Regions from separate parts of the Streptomyces sp. NPDC005202 genome, predicted to be linked through region 1. Evidence: predicted binding sites of a transcription regulator. Region 1 holds the regulator's gene; each other region holds the start of a gene.
What was found. The regulator HrcA, encoded in region 1, represses chaperone genes, less so after heat shock. The targets are predictions, from matches to a motif close to TTNGCACTCNGNNNNNCNGAGTGCNAA.
Positions count from the first base shown of each region.

Region 2: the regulator HrcA is predicted to act here: its motif matches at 2,522-2,548, upstream of groES (co-chaperone GroES).
Region 3: the regulator HrcA is predicted to act here: its motif matches at 2,577-2,603, upstream of groL (chaperonin GroEL).

Region 1 covers NZ_JBEXHW010000001.1:75,130-81,308, reverse strand. The annotation lists gene ABZV31_RS00330 (VOC family protein) at 1-376, opposite strand, end outside; gene ABZV31_RS00325 (16S rRNA (uracil(1498)-N(3))-methyltransferase) at 392-1,132, opposite strand; gene ABZV31_RS00320 (nitronate monooxygenase) at 1,129-2,217, opposite strand; gene dnaJ (molecular chaperone DnaJ) at 2,296-3,432, opposite strand; gene hrcA (heat-inducible transcriptional repressor HrcA) at 3,433-4,449, opposite strand; gene ABZV31_RS00305 (MBL fold metallo-hydrolase) at 4,619-5,344, shown strand; gene ABZV31_RS00300 (DUF3097 domain-containing protein) at 5,377-6,179, shown strand, end outside.
Region 2 covers NZ_JBEXHW010000004.1:235,187-241,365, forward strand. The annotation lists gene ABZV31_RS10190 (class I SAM-dependent methyltransferase) at 1-474, opposite strand, end outside; gene ABZV31_RS10195 (polysaccharide deacetylase family protein) at 457-1,395, shown strand; gene ABZV31_RS10200 (polysaccharide deacetylase family protein) at 1,398-2,204, shown strand; gene groES (co-chaperone GroES) at 2,695-3,003, shown strand; gene groL (chaperonin GroEL) at 3,136-4,761, shown strand; gene ABZV31_RS10215 (hypothetical protein) at 4,952-5,194, opposite strand; gene ABZV31_RS10220 (ATP-binding protein) at 5,246-5,710, opposite strand; gene ABZV31_RS10225 (hypothetical protein) at 5,707-6,147, opposite strand.
Region 3 covers NZ_JBEXHW010000010.1:52,046-58,224, forward strand. The annotation lists SAM riboswitch class I at 13-157, shown strand; gene thrC (threonine synthase) at 176-1,456, shown strand; gene ABZV31_RS17440 (MoaD/ThiS family protein) at 1,453-1,728, shown strand; gene ABZV31_RS17445 (cold-shock protein) at 2,160-2,363, shown strand; gene groL (chaperonin GroEL) at 2,763-4,385, shown strand; gene ABZV31_RS17455 (NADH:flavin oxidoreductase) at 4,602-5,732, shown strand; partial or broken gene ABZV31_RS17460 (MFS transporter) at 5,846-6,179, shown strand, end outside.

The DNA of each region.
Region 1 (6,179 bases):
GCCACTCCTGAAGTTCGACGAGGTTCCCCTCCGGGTCCTTGAGGTGGGCGACGCGCATGCGGTCGGTCATGGAGGCCGGCCCGTGCAGGAGGGTCGCGCCGCGGGCGGTGATCTCGGCGCAGTAGGCGTCGAGGTCGTCCACGCGCAGCACCACCAGCGAGCGGTGCCCGGTCGCCTCGTCGCCCAGTTCGCCCAGCACCTCGGCCATCATCGCCCGGTCCTGCAGGGCGATGCCCGCGGAGCCCGTGGCGGGGCTGAACTTCTCGTACGGTCCCTGCGTCGCCCCCGACTGCGGCTTGAGTCCGAGCACCTCCGCGTAGAAGCGGTAACAGGCGGCGAAGTCGGTGACGAGCAGCCGGACTTGGGCGAGTTCCACAGTTCCCCCCACAGGTCAGGACCAGCGGCCGGTACGGCCCAGGAGCAGGGCCGCCGCCGCGGTCCCGGCGGTCGATGTACGCAGCACGGTACGCCCCAGCCGGTACGGCCTCGCCCCCGCCTCCTCGAACAGCGCCAGCTCCTCCGGGGACACGCCGCCCTCCGGGCCGACGACCAGCACGATCTCGCCCCCGGTGGGGAGTTCGGCGGTGGCCAGGGGTTCGTCGCCGCTCTCGTGGAGCACGGCGGCGAAGTCGGCTTTGGCGAGAAGTGCGGCAACCTGCTTGGTCGTCGCCGCGTCCGCGACCTCCGGGAAGCGGACCCGCCGGGACTGTTTGCCGGCCTCACGGGCCGTCGACCGCCACTTGCCGAGCGCCTTCAGCCCGCGGTCGCCCTTCCACTGCGTGATGCAGCGGGAGGCGGACCACGGCACGATCGCGTCGACGCCGACCTCGGTCATGGTCTCGACGGCGAGCTCACCGCGGTCGCCCTTGGGGAGCGCCTGGACGACGGTGATACGGGGGGACTCCGGGGGTTCCTCGACCAGGGACTTGAGGTCCGTCACCACCAGGCGGTCCTTGCCCTCGGCGGCCTTCACCACGCCCTCGATCCAGCGGCCGCGCCCGTCCGTGAGCACCACGTCCTCGCCGGGCCGCAGCCGCTTCACCGAGACCGCGTGCCGTCCCTCGGCGCCGTCGAGCACGAACTCCGGCCCGATGCCGTCGAGTTGGTCGACGACGAACACCGGGGCCGTCACCGCACCTCACCCCCCGACGCGGGGAAGGCCGACAACGCTGTCCTGGCGGCCTCGAGTTCGGCGGCCAGTACCTCCACCAACTGCCCCGCGGGCAGCTCACGCGCCATCCGGTGGCCCTGCCCCGCCCACAGCGCCATGCCCTGCGCGTCGCCCGCCTCGGCTGCCGCCTTGCGCAGCGGGGAGGTCAGGTGGTGGATCTCGGGGTAGGCGGCGGGCGCGTACGGGCCGTGCTCGCGCAGGAAGCGGTTGACCAGGCCGCGGGCCGGCCGCCCGGAGAACGCCCGCGTCAACTCCGTACGGGCGAACAGGGGATCGGTCAGCGCCTGCTTGTGCAGGGCGTGCGCGCCGGACTCGGGCGTGCCGAGGAACGCCGTGCCGAGCTGGGCGGCGCTCGCGCCCGCGGCGAGCACGGCGGCGATCTGGCTGCCGCGCATGATGCCGCCGGCGGCGACGACGGGGATGCTCACCGCCTCGTGGACCTGGGCGACGAGCGCGAGCACGCCGATGCCGGAGCCGTCGTTCTCCGGCAGGTCGCGGTGGGTGCCCTGGTGGCCGCCGGCCTCCACGCCCTGCGCGATCACCGCGTCGGCCCCCGCCCGCTGCACGGCGAGCGCCTCCTCGGCGGTGGTCGCGGTGACGAGGACGAAGGTGCCGGCCCACTGCAGGGAGTCCACGACCTCGCGGGCGGGGACGCCGAAGTGGAAGGAGACCACCGGCACCGGGTTGTCCAGGAGCACGGCGAGTTTGGCGTCGTAGCCGTCGTCGCGTCCGCTGTCCGGGTCGCCGAGCTCGGTCTCGTACCAGGCGGCCTCGCCGGCCAGCTGGTGGGCGTAGAGGTCCACGGCGCCGCACTCGGCGTATTCGGGCTGCGGCATGAACAGGTTCACGCCGAAGGGGCGGCCGGTCAGCCCGCGCAGCTGCTTGATCTCCTGGTACATGCCGTCCGCCGTCTTGTACCCGGCGGCGAGGAAGCCCAGCCCGCCCGCCTCGGACACGGCGGCGGCGAGCTGCGGTACGGAGACGCCGCCCGCCATGGGGGCCTGCACGATCGGATACGGGAAGAGATCGGTCAGCGCGGAGGACATGACCGCATGTTGTCACGTCCTGTGAACAAGTCCGAATCCGGCCGTCCCCCTGGCCGGGCCAAGGGGACGAGGGTCGGATCAGCGCCCGTTGAACGCGTCCTTCAGCCTGGAGAACAGCCCCTGCTGGCCCGGCTGGAACTGGCCCTGCGGGCGTTCCTCGCCGCGGAGTTTGGCCAGCTCGCGCAGCAGACGCTCCTGCTCGAGGTCGAGCTTGGTCGGGGTCTGCACCTCGACGTGGACGATGAGGTCGCCCCGGCCGCCGCCGCGCAGGTGCGTGACACCGCGGCCGTGCAGCGGGATCGACTGGCCGGACTGGGTGCCCGGGCGGATGTCGACCTCCTCCAGGCCGTCGAGGGTCTCCAGCGGCACCTTGGTGCCGAGGGCCGCCGCGGTCATCGGGATGGTGACCGTGCAGTGCAGGTCGTCGCCACGCCGCTGGAACGTCGGGTGCGGCAGCTCGTGGATCTCGACGTACAGGTCACCGGCGGGACCGCCGCCGGGGCCGACCTCGCCCTCGCCCGCGAGCTGGATGCGGGTGCCGTTGTCGACACCGGCCGGGATCTTCACGGTCAGGGTCCGCCGGGCGCGGACGCGGCCGTCGCCGGCGCACTCCGGGCACGGGGTGGGCACCACGGTGCCGAAGCCCTGGCACTGGGGGCACGGGCGGGAGGTCATGACCTGGCCCAGGAAGGACCGGGTGACCTGCGACACCTCGCCGCGGCCGCGGCACATGTCACATGTCTGGGCCGTCGTCCCCGGTGCCGCGCCCTCACCGTTGCAGGTGTTGCACACGACCGCCGTGTCGACCTGGATGTCCTTCGTCGTGCCGAAGGCCGCCTCGTCCAGCTCGACCTCGATCCGGATCATCGCGTCCTGGCCCCGGCGCGTGCGCGAGCGCGGCCCGCGCTGCGACGCCGTGCCGAAGAACGCGTCCATGATGTCGGAGAAGTTCCCGAAGGCACCGGCCCCGAAGCCGCCCGCCCCGGCACCGCCCGACTGTGAGAGCGGGTCGCCACCGAGGTCGTAGACCTGCTTCTTCTGCGGGTCCGACAGCACCTCGTAGGCGGCGTTGATCTCCTTGAACCGCTCCTGGGTCTTCGGATCGGGGTTGACGTCCGGATGCAGCTCGCGCGCGAGCCGCCGGAAGGCCTTCTTGATCTCTTCCTGCGACGCGTCGCGGCGCACGCCGAGTACGGCGTAGTAGTCCGTGGCCACTTACGACTCCGCCAGGATCTGTCCGACGTACCGTGCCACTGCGCGTACCGCTCCCATCGTTCCCGGGTAGTCCATGCGGGTCGGTCCGACCACGCCGAGCTTGGCGACTGCCTCGCCGCCCGAACCGTAGCCGACCGACACGATGGACGTGGAGTTGAGTCCTTCGTAGGCGTTCTCGTGACCGATGCGCACGGTCATGCCCGGATCCTTCGTCTCGCCGAGCAGCTTCAGGAGCACGACCTGCTCCTCCAGCGCCTCCAGAACGGGGCGGATGGTGAGGGGGAAGTCGTGGGCGAAGCGGGTCAGATTGGCGGTGCCGCCGATCATCAGCCGCTCCTCGTTCTCCTCGACGAGCGTCTCCAGCAGGGTGGACAGCACCGTCGACACCGTGCCCCGGTCCTCGACGTCGAAGCCCTCCGGCAGGTCCTCCACCAGCTGCGGCACGTCCGTGAAGCGGCGGCCGGCGACCCGGCTGTTCAGCCGCGCCCGCAGGTCCGCCAGGGACGTCTCCCCGAAGGGGGCCGGGCAGTCGATCATCCGCTGCTCGACCCGGCCGGTGTCCGTGATCAGCACGAGCATCACGCGCGCGGGCGCGAGCGACAGCAGCTCCACGTGCCGCACGGTCGAGCGGGTCAGCGACGGGTACTGCACGACGGCGACCTGCCGGGTCAGCTGCGCGAGCAGCCGGACCGTCCGGGCCACCACGTCGTCGAGGTCGACGGCGCCGTCGAGGAAGTTCTGGATGGCGCGCCGCTCGGGCGCGCTCATCGGCTTGACCTCGGCCAGCTTGTCGACGAAGAGGCGGTAGCCCTTGTCGGTGGGGATGCGCCCGGCGCTGGTGTGCGGCTGGGCGATGTAGCCCTCGTCCTCCAGGGCCGCCATGTCGTTGCGGACCGTGGCCGGCGAGACGCCGAGGTTGTGCCGCTCGGTGAGGGCCTTGGAGCCGACCGGCTCCTCGGTGCCGACATAGTCCTGGACGATGGCGCGCAGCACCTGAAGCCTTCGTTCACTGAGCATCGCGCACACCTCCAGAACGCGTTCCTCGGCTCCTCGCCTGGCACTCGGCGCATACGAGTGCCAGCTTTACCCGGCCCAGTGTACGGCCGTCGGGTACGCCCCCGGCAAGGCCGGTCCCGCGACGGCCTGCGACATCGCGCCGGGGATGCTGTACCGCTAGCGTCGCCGCATGACGGTGACTTGGGAAGGGCTGGGGTGGGAGCAACTGGCACCCGGGGTGGGGCGGTGTCGGCTTCCGGTGTGGGACTGCACGGCGGGGCTGGTCGTCGGGGAGGGCTCCGCGCTGCTGATCGACGCGGGGTCGAGTCTGGCCGAGGGCGCGCGGTTGCGGGCGCAGGCGCAGGAGCTCGCCGGCCGCCGTGTGACGCTTCTCGCGCTCACGCACCCCCACTTCGACCACGTCTTCGGGGCGGCGGCGTTCGCGGGCGCGGAGATCTTCGCCGCGGCGGGCGCGGAGGAGGTGTTCGTCCAGGATCGGGAGGGGCTGCGCGCGGACGCGGTGCGCAACGGACTGGGTACCGGGGCGGCCCAGGAGGCGGCGGACGCCCTCGCACGTCCCCGCCATCAGGTCCGGGAGCGGTGGACCCTCGACCTGGGCGGCTGCCGCGAGGTCCTGCTGGTGAACGTGGGCCCGGGACACACCGCGCACGACCTCGCGGTCGTGGTGCCGGGCGAAATTCCGGTGGTGTTCTGCGGCGATCTGGTCGAGGAGTCCGGCGAACCCCAGGCGGGCCCGGACGCCGTACCGTCCCGGTGGCCCGCCGCCCTCGACCGGCTGCTCGGCCTGGGCGGCGAGGACGCGCTGTACGTGCCCGGCCACGGAGCGGTGGTGGACGCGGAGTTCGTCCGGGCGCAGCGGGACGCCCTGGCGGCACGTTTCGGCGTGTCGCGCTGATCGGGTGCGGGGTTCTCCATATCGTCACTCGAATGCGCCAGTACTCGCCCGACCTGACCCCGCCGTGGAAGAAGCCCGGTTCCGTCCCTGAGGTCCCGGCGGAGCCGGGGCTGGTGGTCGAGGAGCCGGGAACCGGGTTCTGCGGCGCGGTGATCCGCTGCGAGGCCGGCACGGTCACGCTGGAGGACCGCTTCGGCAGGCACCGGGTGTTTCCGCTCCAGCCGCGGGGCTTCCTCCTGGAGGGCCGGGTGGTGACGCTGGTGAAGTCTTCTTCGGGGCCGGTACGACCCACCCGTACGGCATCCGGTTCGGTCGCCGTCCCCGGCGCACGCGCGCGCGTGGCCCGCGCCGGGCGCATCTATGTGGAGGGCCGTCACGACGCCGAACTGGTGGAGCGGGTCTGGGGCGACGACCTGCGCGTCGAGGGCGTGGTCGTCGAGTATCTGGAGGGCGTCGACGACCTGCCCGCCATCGTGGCCGACTTCGCCCCCGGCCCGGACGCCCGCCTCGGCGTCCTCGTCGACCACCTGGTGCCGGGCACCAAGGAGTGGCGCATCGCCGAGTCGGTGACCAGCGAACACGCCCTGGTGGTGGGCCATCCGTACATCGACATCTGGGAGGCCGTGAAGCCGTCGTCGCTCGGGATCGCAGGCTGGCCCCGGGTCCCCCGCGGCCAGGACTGGAAGACGGGCGTGTGCCGGGCCCTGGGCTGGCCGGAGAACACCGGCGCCGCCTGGCAGTACATCCTGTCCCGGGTGCGGTCGTACAAGGACCTTCAGCCGGAGCTGCTGGGCAGGGTGGAGCAGCTGATCGATTTCGTGACCGAGCCCGCGTA
Region 2 (6,179 bases), on a different contig from region 1:
GATCCCGGCGCGGGCGAGCGCGATCGCGTCGCCCCCGATCCCGCAGCACAGGTCGGCGACGGAGGTCACGCCGAGTTCCCGCAGCCGCCCCGCCCGGTACGTCGCCACCGTTGTCCGGGTCGACTGCTCGACCCCGTTCGGCGTGAAGAACATCCGCTCCGCGTCCTGGGCCCCGAACTTCGCCGCCGCCCGCTGCCGCAGTCGGGCCTGCCCGAGCGCCGCCGACACCAGTTCGGCGGGGTGCTCGCGGCGCAGGCGGGTGGCGACGGCGAGTTCGTCGGCCGGGTCGGTGCCGCGCACCTCGTCCAGGAGGGCACGGCCCTCGGGGGTGAGCAGCGAGGCGAAGGCGTGGAGGTGGTCGTTCACCGGCTCATTGTGGGCCAGTCGGTGGATGGTGCGCCTGCGGCCGCGGTGTCGGCCCCGGTTCCGGGCGGTGGCCTGGGAGGATCCGGCACCATGCGAGTAGTAGTACAAAATGACAAAAAGTGTGACAGTGGGGGCGCGTACCGCACGGCGGGGATCCCCGGCGGTCTCGCGGCCCTGGCAGTCGCCGCCCTCGCCGCCGGCTGCGCGCAGCCGGACACGCCCGTACGGCCCGCCCACGGCCAGCAGCGCCTCCAGGCGCCCCCGGCCCGCGCCCTCGACTCCTACGCCACCCGGCTGCACGCCTCCTACGAGACCCGCGCGGCCGCCGCCAGGCGCTGGGGCCTGAACAAGGTCCCGCTGACGCCTCCACCGCCGCCCGCGCAGAAACCGAGGATCACCGCCCGCGAGGGCTTCGAGGTGGACCAGCAGGAGGAGCTGAACCTGCCCCCGGTCTTCACCACCATCCCCACCAGGGACAGGGTCGTCTTCCTCACGATCGACGACGGCGAGGAGAAGGACCCGGCGTTCCTGAACATGATGCGGGACCTGAAGATCCCCTACACCGCCTTCCTCAGCAACTACCTGGTGAAGGACGACTACGGCTACTTCCGGAAGATGCAGGCCTCGGGGGTCACCCTCAACAACCACACCCTCCACCACCCCTACCTGCCCGGCCTGTCCTACGAGGAGCAGAAGCACGAGATCTGCGACATGCAGGACATCATGAGGCGGCAGTTCGGCAAGCGCCCGCAGGTCTTCCGCCCGCCCTACGGCTCCTACAACCAGGACACCCTGCGCGCCGCCAAGTCCTGCGGCATCAAGTACGCGCCCATCTGGGACGAGGAGGTCTTCGTCGACCACTGGGAGTACCGCGAGACGGACCAGGACCTGCACCCCGGCGACATCGTCCTCACCCACTTCCGGGGCCGGAACGACTGGAAGGGCACGATGCCCGACATGGTCCGCCGGTTCCTGCACAAGGTCACGGCCGAGGGGTACGCGGTGGCCCGGCTGGAGGACTACCTGTGAGGCTGCGGCGCGCGGCCGCGGCCCTGCTCGCGGCCGCGCTGCTGACCGGCTGCGCGCCGTCCGTGGACCCGATCGAGCGGCTGGGCAGGAAGGCGGCCCAGCGGGTACGGCCGCACGGGCCGGCCGCCGAGCAGCCATACCGCCGCTGGGGTCTCGCAGCCCCGCTGGCCCCGGCCCCGAAACCGCCGGCCCGGCCCCGGCTCCCCGGCACGTCGGGCCCGGGGCTGCCCCCGGTGGTGAACCACATCCGCACCTCCGACAAGGTCGTCTTCCTCACCTACGACGACGGGGCGGAGAAGGATCCGCGGTTCGTCGACATGGTCCGTGAACTGCGGCTGCCGGTCAGCATGTTTCTCACGGACAGAGTCGTCGGCCCGGGCTACGGGCACTTCGCGCGGCTGCTGTCGGTCGGCGCGGACCTGCAGAACCACACCCTCGACCACCCCTCGCTGCGCGGCCTGCCCTACGCCGGCCAGCGCGCCGAGATCTGCGGCCAGCGGGACAAACTCAGGTCCCGCTTCGGCGTCCGCCCCCGCCTCTTCCGCCCGCCCTACGGCGCGTACGACGCGACGACCCTGCGCGCGGCCGCCGACTGCGACGTCTCGGCAGTCGTCCTGTGGCGGGCGTCGATGACGGAGACCGGCCTGCACTTCACCCGGGGCCGCGACCTCCACCCCGGCGACATCCTCCTCGTCGCCTCGGACGACGACGACCTCAACGACCTGACCCTCCGCGAACGCACGACGCGGCTGCTCCGCCAGATCCAGGGACGGGGGCTGACGGTGGGGCGGCTGGAGGACTACTTCTGAACCGGGTGACCTGGGTCTTCTGAACCGGGTGACCGGCAGCAACAGGCAGCCACCGGTAACCGCGTCCGCCCGGACGGAGGACCGCTCAGGGGCGGGCTCGGGCGGGGAAGGCGGCGGTGGAATACGCCAACCGGGGCGTGGCGGAATACCCCAACCGGGGCGTAAGGGCACAACACCCGTACGGCCCTACGGAATCCGGTCCTCCGGCCCGCGCTTCGCCCATCCGGGACCGAGCTCCCGGGGACGGTCGCCGCAGCGCCGGGCAGGCTGCACAGACGTACGCCCACCACGAATCCCGGACGACGCGCCGCGGGCAATTGGCACTCCGCTTGACCGAGTGCTAACGACGGTCATAGTCTCGGTCCTGGCACTCCCCCCTGGAGAGTGCCAACTACGCGACGGGCAGGTCCGGCACCCGCGACGACGGATCGACCTGGTCGCCACCTCAGACAGTTAACCCCGTGAGATCTCCGAAGGGGGAGGTCGGATCGTGACGACCGCCAGCTCCAAGGTTGCCATCAAGCCGCTCGAGGACCGCATCGTGGTCCAGCCGCTGGACGCCGAGCAGACCACGGCCTCTGGCCTGGTCATTCCGGACACCGCCAAGGAGAAGCCCCAGGAGGGCGTCGTCCTGGCCGTGGGCCCGGGCCGCTTCGAGGACGGCAACCGTCTTCCGCTCGACGTGAAGGTCGGCGACGTCGTGCTTTACAGCAAGTACGGCGGCACCGAGGTGAAGTACAACAACGAGGAGTACCTCGTTCTCTCGGCTCGCGACGTGCTCGCGATCATCGAGAAGTAGTTCACCTCGAGCGCTTCTGCTCCGAATTGCGCCCCTGGCCCCCGCGACCGATAAGAAGCCGGGCGCCGGGGGCGCCGTTCGTTCACCTTTGCACCCCTGCACCTCTAGATTCCCGAGAGGGCCAACGCTCCCATGGCGAAGATCCTGAAGTTCGACGAGGACGCCCGTCGCGCCCTCGAGCGCGGCGTCAACAAGCTCGCCGACACGGTCAAGGTGACGATCGGCCCCAAGGGCCGCAACGTCGTCATCGACAAGAAGTTCGGCGCCCCCACCATCACCAACGACGGCGTCACCATCGCCCGCGAAATCGAGATCGAGGACCCGTACGAGAACCTCGGCGCCCAGCTGGTGAAGGAGGTGGCGACCAAGACCAACGACATCGCAGGTGACGGTACGACCACCGCCACCGTGCTCGCCCAGGCCCTGGTGCGCGAGGGCCTGAAGAACGTCGCCGCCGGCGCCTCCCCGGCCGCCCTGAAGAAGGGCATCGACGCCGCGGTCAAGGCCGTCTCCGACGACCTGCACGCCTCGGCGCGCCCGATCGACGAGAAGTCCGACATCGCCGCCGTCGCCGCGCTGTCCGCCCAGGACGAGCAGGTCGGCGAACTCATCGCCGAGGCGATGGACAAGGTCGGCAAGGACGGTGTCATCACCGTCGAGGAGTCCAACACCTTCGGTCTCGAGCTGGACTTCACCGAGGGCATGGCCTTCGACAAGGGCTACCTGTCGCCGTACTTCGTGACGGACCCGGAGCGCATGGAGGCCGTCCTCGACGACCCGTACATCCTCATCCACCAGGGCAAGATCTCCGCGATCGCGGACCTGCTCCCGCTCCTCGAGAAGATCATCCAGTCGAACTCCTCGAAGCCGCTGCTGATCATCGCCGAGGACGTCGAGGGCGAGGCCCTGTCGACCCTGGTCGTCAACAAGATCCGCGGCACCTTCAGCACCGTCGCCATCAAGGCCCCGGGCTTCGGCGACCGCCGCAAGGCGATGCTGCAGGACATGGCGGTCCTCACCGGTGCCACGGTCGTCTCCGAGGAGGTCGGCCTCAAGCTCGACCAGGTCGGCTTGGACGTCCTCGGCTCCGCCCGCCGCGTCACCGTCACCAAGGACGAGACCACGATCGTCGACGGCGCCGGCAAGAAGGAGGACGTCGAGGGCCGCATCGCCCAGATCAAGGCCGAGATCGAGACCACCGACTCCGACTGGGACCGCGAGAAGCTCCAGGAGCGCCTCGCCAAGCTGGCCGGCGGCGTGTGCGTGATCAAGGTCGGCGCCGCCACCGAGGTGGAGCTGAAGGAGAGGAAGCACCGTCTGGAGGACGCCATCTCCGCGACCCGCGCCGCGGTCGAGGAGGGCATCGTCTCCGGTGGTGGTTCCGCGCTCGTCCACGCCTCCAAGGTCCTCGAGGGCAACCTCGACAAGACCGGCGACGAGGCCACCGGTGTCGCGGTCGTCCGCAAGGCCGTCGTCGAGCCGCTGCGCTGGATCGCGGAGAACGCGGGCCTCGAGGGCTACGTGATCGTCTCCAAGGTCAAGGAGCTGGACAAGAGCCAGGGCTACAACGCCGCCACCGGCGAGTACGGCGACCTGATCAAGGCCGGCGTCATCGACCCGGTGAAGGTCACCCGCTCCGCCCTGGAGAACGCCGCCTCCATCGCCTCCCTCCTCCTGACGACCGAGACCCTGGTCGTCGAGAAGAAGGAGGAAGAGGAGCCGGCCGCCGCGGGCCACGGCCACGGCCACGCCCACTGACGTCTTACGTCGGCAAGCCTTGAGCAAGGCCCGGCGCCCCTGACGGGGTGCCGGGCCTTCGCCGTGCCTTGTCGGCTGATCAGCCGCCTCAGGAACCTGACGCCCTCCGCGAGCACCGCACGCGCACCGTCCTTGTCCGCCAGCCGAGCCGCGAGGGCGGCTTCCGCGAGCCGCTGGGGCAGGGCCTCGGCTATTTCAGCCCCCGCACGGCACGCACATCGACCTCGGGCAGGGTGAGGCCGGCTCGCGCGTCGGCCACAGCCGCCTGCCAGCTCTGCGCCGTCAGGTCGTCACGCAGCCGGATGAACCGGTCTTCCACGCGCCGGTGCGGCACAGTGACGGAGGAGAGGGAGACGGCCAGGGTGGCGTTCGCCCGGTGTCCGGCCCAAGTCCACCAGCGCACGTCGCCGTCGCCCTCCCGGACGATGACCATGCCCGCCGGGTGCACCGCATCCAGATGCGCTGGTCCTGCGCGGTGTCGGTGTCACCGGAGCCCGGTGGGCACGACGGCCCAGACGATCTTGCCGGGGGCGCCGGGCCGCGGGGCCGTGCCCCACTCCTTGGCGAGGGACGCGACGAGGACGAGTCCCCGGCCGCCGTCCTCCTCCGTCCCGGTTCCGCGTGCCACGGGCAGCCGCTCGCCGCGGGCGTCGCTCACCTCCACCCGTACGTGCCCTGCGTCCTGCGCGCTCAGCCGCAGCCCGGCGTCCCGGCCGGGCACCCGGCCGTGGGTGACGGCGTTCGCGGCCAGCTCGGCGACGACCAGCTCCACGGCGTCGTGGGCGGGTGATCCGTAGCTCCACCCCCAGGCGTCCATCTGGTGCGAGGCGAGCCTGCGGGCGAGCCGGGCACCGCGGGGCGAGGCGGTGAAGCGGAGGGTGAAGACCCTCTGGTCGGCCGGCCGCTGCGGCAGGTGCGCTGAGTCCTGTCGGTCGGGGGGTGTCGTCATGGACCGAAGATGTCGTGGCGGTGTCCGCCGTCGCCAGGTCCGACGCCCTTACGGTCGGGGTCTGTCGGGGTGGGGAGGGACCGGGTCGTGCTTGTCGGGGGCGTCGGGCCGCGGCTCCCCCCAGAGGTCTTCGTCGTCGACGGGTTCGGGCGCGTGTGTAGGCGGCCGCCGGGGCGGTGGACCGGGGTGCCGTCGTCGGGCAGGCCGCGCAGGATGTGCGTGCGGATGCCGCTGGGGGTGTGGCCGGCGGCGAGCCAGCGGGCGGTGAGGCGCGTCAGCTCGTCGTGCATGCCACGGGGGATCTGGCGGAGGGCGGGGGAGAGGCGGGGGAGGGTGGCTACGAAGGCGCCCGCCGCTTCGAGGGCGTGGGGGTCTGCCTCGGGGCCGCCGGTCTGCCCGGTGAGCGGCGCCGGGGGATGGTGGGAGGTGTTTCCCACGGGGTCTTTCTTTGGATGACCGTCGGTGAGCC
Region 3 (6,179 bases), on a different contig from region 1:
ACAACCGCATACCGCTCATCCAGAGGGGCAGAGGGACACGGCCCGATGAAGCCCCGGCAACCCTCCAGCCGGTTCTCGTCCATCCATTGCGAGGCTCCCGGCTAGGGAAGGTGCCAAATCCGTCTCACGGCGAGATGCGTCGTGAGGAAGATGAGGAGAAAGGGCCTCGCCTCACATGGCTGTGCAGACCGCTGCAACCACCGCTGACACCGTCGACCTCGGTCCCGCCGCCGCGCTGTCCTGCCGCGAGTGCGGCCACCGCGTGCCCCTCGGCCCGGTCTTCGCGTGCGAGGAGTGTTTCGGCCCCCTGGAGATCGCCTACGACTTCTCGGCCTACGACACCGAGGAGCTCCGCAAGCAGATCGAGGCGGGCCCCGCGAACATCTGGCGCTACGCGCCGCTGCTGCCCGTCCCCGCGGACGTGGCCGAAAAGCCGAACCTGAACCCGGGCTGGACCAAGCTCGTCAAGGCCGACAACCTCGCCCGCGAGCTCGGCGTGACCGGCGGGTTGTATGTGAAGGACGACTCCGGCAACCCGACGCACTCCTTCAAGGACCGCGTCGTCGCCCAGGCCCTGGAGGCCGCCCGCGCCTTCGGCTTCACCACCCTGTCCTGCTCCTCCACCGGAAACCTGGCCGGTGCCGTCGGCGCCGCGGCCGCCCGCGCCGGCTTCCGCTCCTGCGTCTTCATCCCGCACGACCTGGAGCAGGGCAAGGTCGTCATGGCCGCGATCTACGGCGGCGACCTCGTCGGTATCGAGGGCAACTACGACGACGTGAACCGCTTCTGCTCCGAGCTGATCGGCGACCCGGCCGGCGAGGGCTGGGGCTTCGTCAACGTCAACCTGCGGCCGTACTACGCGGAGGGGTCCAAGACCCTGGCGTACGAGATCTGCGAGCAGCTGGGCTGGCGGCTGCCGGACCAGATCGTCGTGCCCATCGCCTCCGGCTCCCAGCTCACGAAGATCGACAAGGGTCTGCAGGAGCTCATCAAGCTCGGGCTGGTGGCGGACAAGCCGTACAAGATCTTCGGCGCCCAGGCCGAGGGCTGTTCGCCGGTGTCCACCGCCTTCAAGGCCGGCCACGAGGTCGTCCGGCCGCAGAAGCCGAACACCATCGCCAAGTCGCTGGCGATCGGCAACCCGGCCGACGGCCCGTACGTCCTCGACATCGCGCGCCGCACCGGCGGTGCCGTGGAGGACGTCACCGACGAGCAGGTCGTGGACGCCATCAAGCTCCTCGCCCGCACCGAGGGCATCTTCGCGGAGACGGCGGGCGGTGTGACGGTCGGCGTGACGAAGAAGCTGATCGAGAGCGGCGTCCTCGACCCGGCGAAGACGACCGTCGTCCTCAACACCGGCGACGGCCTGAAGACCCTGGACGCGGTGGCGGGCACCGGCCTCACCGCGACGATCCGTCCGACCCTGGACTCCTTCCGAGAGGCTGGCCTCGTATGAGCGTGACCGTTCGCATCCCCACCATCCTGCGCACCTACACCGGCGGTCAGGCCGAGGTGACCGCCGAGGGCGCGACCCTCGCCGAGGTCATCGCCGACCTGGAGAAGAACCACACCGGCATTGCCGCCCGCGTGCTGGACGACCAGGGGAAGCTGCGCCGCTTCGTCAACGTCTACGTCAACGACGACGACGTCCGCTTCGAGCAGGGCCTGGAGACCGCGACCCCGGACGGCGCGGGCGTCTCCATCATTCCGGCAGTCGCCGGCGGCTGATCGTTACCTTCGGTAACGCTCGTCACCGAGAGTTCATCGAATTGCCCCCTCCGTGAGAGAAGCGGAGGGGGCAATTCAGCGTGATTGAGCGCGGTACAGTTGGGGAACGCGCTTCTGATCCCCGGGTCGGAAGCCCTGGATTCCTCCCGCGTGCCCGACAAGAAGTAGCCAAAGTGCGCGGGTTTTTTGCGGCTTTTGTGGCCTTTGTGGGGCCCGACTTGCCCTGAATTCAGGTGAATTCTCACCACATTCCGGACCGGCCACGTCCAGAATTCTCGTCCGATTGACCTGTTGCAGACGGCAGTTGGACAGATACATTCAGCCGCGGTCGACGCGTTCCGGCGCACGCCCCCAAATCCATGGGGGGTGAGGTCTGACCCGGATCCGCGAAGTGTGGATCTGTGCAAGGGCCAGTAATAGGGGAGTTAGGCATGGCTCAGGGCACCGTCAAGTGGTTCAACGCGGAGAAGGGGTACGGCTTCATCGCGGTCGACGGTGGTGCGGACGTCTTCGTCCACTACAGCGCGATCCAGATGGACGGCTACCGCACGCTGGAAGAGGGCCAGCGGGTCGAGTTCGAGATCTCGCAGGGCCAGAAGGGCCCGCAGGCCGACATGGTCCGCGTCACGGCCTGAATCGCGCGACCACCGCAAGCAACGTCTTCTGCCGAAGGGCTCGCACCTCCATGGGGTGCGAGCCCTTCGGCGTGTCCGGGACCGTTCGACGGCTGCACGCACACCCGGGCGCGCCTGCTCCCGCGCTCGTACGCTCCCTGGTCGCGGCGGCTGAGCGCATCTGCCGATCCCGGTTCGCGCGCGGCTGAGCGCCGCCGCCGATCCCCCGAGGCGCTTGCACTCGGCAGGGGCGAGTGCTAATCATTGGCGTTAGCACTCTGAAGGTGAGAGTGACAATGAAGGACCGGGTCGGTGAGGCCACGGACCAGGTGGGGCAAGGAACCACCGGTCGGGGCCGTCCGTCGCGGGCGCGGGCGCGGTCCGAAGTAATCACCCCCAGTCCTGGAGGGACCACTTCACATGGCCAAGATCATCGCGTTCGACGAGGAGGCGCGGCGCGGCCTCGAGCGCGGCATGAACCAGCTCGCGGACGCCGTCAAGGTGACCCTCGGCCCCAAGGGCCGCAACGTCGTCCTCGAGAAGAAGTGGGGCGCCCCCACGATCACCAACGACGGTGTCTCCATCGCCAAGGAGATCGAGCTCGAGGACCCGTACGAGAAGATCGGCGCCGAGCTGGTCAAGGAAGTAGCGAAGAAGACCGACGACGTCGCCGGTGACGGTACGACGACCGCTACCGTCCTGGCCCAGGCGCTGGTCAAGGAGGGCCTGCGCAACGTCGCCGCCGGCGCCAACCCCATGGCCCTGAAGCGCGGTATCGAGAAGGCCGTCGAGGCCGTCTCCGCCGCCCTGCTCGACCAGGCCAAGGAGGTCGAGACCAAGGAGCAGATCGCCTCCACGGCCTCCATCTCCGCCGCCGACACCCAGATCGGCGAGCTCATCGCCGAGGCCATGGACAAGGTCGGCAAGGAAGGCGTCATCACCGTCGAGGAGTCGCAGACCTTCGGTCTGGAGCTGGAGCTCACCGAGGGCATGCGCTTCGACAAGGGCTACATCTCCGCCTACTTCGCGACCGACATGGAGCGCATGGAGGCGGTGCTCGAGGACCCGTACATCCTCATCGCCAACTCCAAGATCTCCGCGGTCAAGGACCTGCTCCCGCTCCTTGAGAAGGTCATGCAGTCGGGCAAGCCGCTGCTGATCATCGCCGAGGACGTCGAGGGCGAGGCCCTGTCCACCCTGGTCGTCAACAAGATCCGCGGCACCTTCAAGTCCGTCGCCGTCAAGGCCCCGGGCTTCGGCGACCGCCGCAAGGCCATGCTCGGCGACATCGCCATCCTCACGGGCGGCGAGGTCATCTCCGAGGAGGTCGGCCTCAAGCTGGAGAACGCGACCCTGGACCTCCTGGGCCGCGCCCGCAAGGTCGTCATCACCAAGGACGAGACCACCATCGTCGACGGTGCCGGCTCCGCCGAGCAGGTCGCGGGTCGCGTCAACCAGATCCGCGCCGAGATCGAGAACAGCGACTCCGACTACGACCGCGAGAAGCTGCAGGAGCGCCTGGCCAAGCTCGCCGGCGGTGTCGCGGTCATCAAGGCCGGTGCCGCCACCGAGGTGGAGCTCAAGGAGCGCAAGCACCGCATCGAGGACGCCGTCCGCAACGCCAAGGCGGCCGTCGAGGAGGGCATCGTCGCCGGTGGTGGCGTGGCCCTGCTGCAGGCCTCCCAGGTCTTCGAGAAGCTGGAGCTCGAGGGTGACGAGGCGACCGGCGCCCAGGCCGTGAAGCTCGCGCTCGAGGCCCCGCTGAAGCAGATCGCGATCAACGCCGGCCTCGAGGGCGGCGTCGTGGTCGAGAAGGTGCGCAACCTGACCCCGGGCCACGGCCTGAACGCCGCGACCGGCGAGTACGTCGACCTGATCAAGGAAGGCATCATCGACCCGGCGAAGGTGACCCGTTCCGCGCTGCAGAACGCCGCCTCCATCGCCGCGCTGTTCCTCACCACCGAGGCCGTCATCGCCGACAAGCCGGAGAAGGCCTCCGCGCCGGCCGGCGGCGGCATGCCGGGCGGTGACATGGACTTCTGATCCTTCGAAGGATCTTCGAGGATCGGAACCGTCCCTTCCGTGCCGAGGGCGGCACTCCCTGGAAGCAGGGGGTGCCGCCCTCGGGCGTGTTCCGGATCACAGCAAGTGGCGCCGGACGGCGGAATGCCGTACCGGGTGGGGCAGTTGACGCCTGTGTGCAGTAATGCGCGTGCACATACCAGCTGGTACTCATCACGCCTCCGAGGAGTCCGCCACGTGACCGCCACCGCAACCGAGTCCGCTTCCCGCGCGGCCCGCATCCTGTCCCGTCCTCTCACGCTGAACGGCCTCACCGTCCCCAACCGGATCGTGATGGCGCCCATGACGCGCATGTTTTCGCCGGGCGGCGTCCCCGGGGAGGACGTGGTGTCGTACTACGCCCGCCGCGCCGCCGCGGGCGTAGGGCTGATCGTCACCGAGGGCACCTACGTCGGGCACGAGTCGGCAGGGCAGAGCGACCGCGTGCCGCGGTTCCACGGGGAGGAGCAGCTCGCGGGATGGGCGAAGGTCGCCGAGGCCGTGCACGCGGCGGGCGGCAGGATCGTGCCGCAGCTGTGGCACATCGGCATGGTCCGGCAGCAGGGCCAGCCGCCGTTCCCGGACGCGCCCGCGGTCGGCCCCTCCGGGCTGCGCATCGACGGCACCGAGGGCACGGGCCGGGCGATGACGCAGCAGGACATCGATGACGTCATCGGCGCGTTCGCCGAGGCGGCCGCCGCCGCGGAGCGCATCGGCTTCGACGGGGTGGAGCTGCACGGCGCCCACGGCTACCTGCTCGACCAGTTCCTGTGGGCGGGCACCAACCGCCGTACGGACGCCTACGGCGGCGACGCGGTGGCCCGGACGAAGTTCGCGGCGGAGATCGTGGCGGCGGTCCGCGAGGTTGTCTCGCCGGAGTTCCCGGTCATCTTCCGCTACTCGCAGTGGAAGCAGGAGGCGTACAACGCGCGGCTCGCCGAGACCCCGGAGGAGCTGGAGGCGATCCTGACCCCGCTGGCGGCGGCCGGCGTGGACGTCTTCCACGCCTCCACGCGCCGCTACTGGCTGCCGGAGTTCGAGGGCTCGGACCTCAATCTCGCGGGCTGGACGAAGAAGCTGACCGGCAAGCCGGTCATCACCGTCGGCTCGGTCGGCCTCGACGGCGACTTCATCAGGGCGTTCCAGGGCGAGGGCGCCGCGGTGGGCAGCCTCGACAACCTCCTCGACCGCCTGGAGCGCGACGAGGTCGACCTGGTGGCCGTGGGTCGCGCCCTGCTCCAGGACCCGGAGTGGGCGGCGAAGGTCCTCGGCGGCCGCTTCGACGAGCTGAAGCCGTACGACCCTGCGGCGCTGAAGACGCTGAGCTGAGCCGGTACCTGACGGCACGAGGTCGGCGCCTCCCGCAGGTGGGAGGCGCCGACCTGCTGCTTGCACGACACCTGCACGTTCCGGCGCAGTACGCATATTTCCATTGCTTAAGGCACGTGCTGTTCTGGACCTCGGCCGGCCTGGGAGTCGTCGCGGCGGTCCTGGTGCTGAGCCTCGTACCGGAGTCGAAGGTGGGCACGGGCGGCCGGTTCGACCTGGTCTGAGCGGTGGGCATGGCGGTCGGCCTGGTCTGCCTGCTCCTGGCGATCTCCAAGGGCGCCGACTGGGGCTGGGCCGGCGGCATGACCCTGGGCCTGTTCGCGGCCGCCGTCGTGGTGCTCCTGTCGTGGGGCTTCTTCGAACTGCGCATCGAGGCCCCGCTGGTGGACCTGCGCACCACCGCCCGCCGACAGGTGCTGGTCACCAACCTCGCCTCGGTGGCAATCG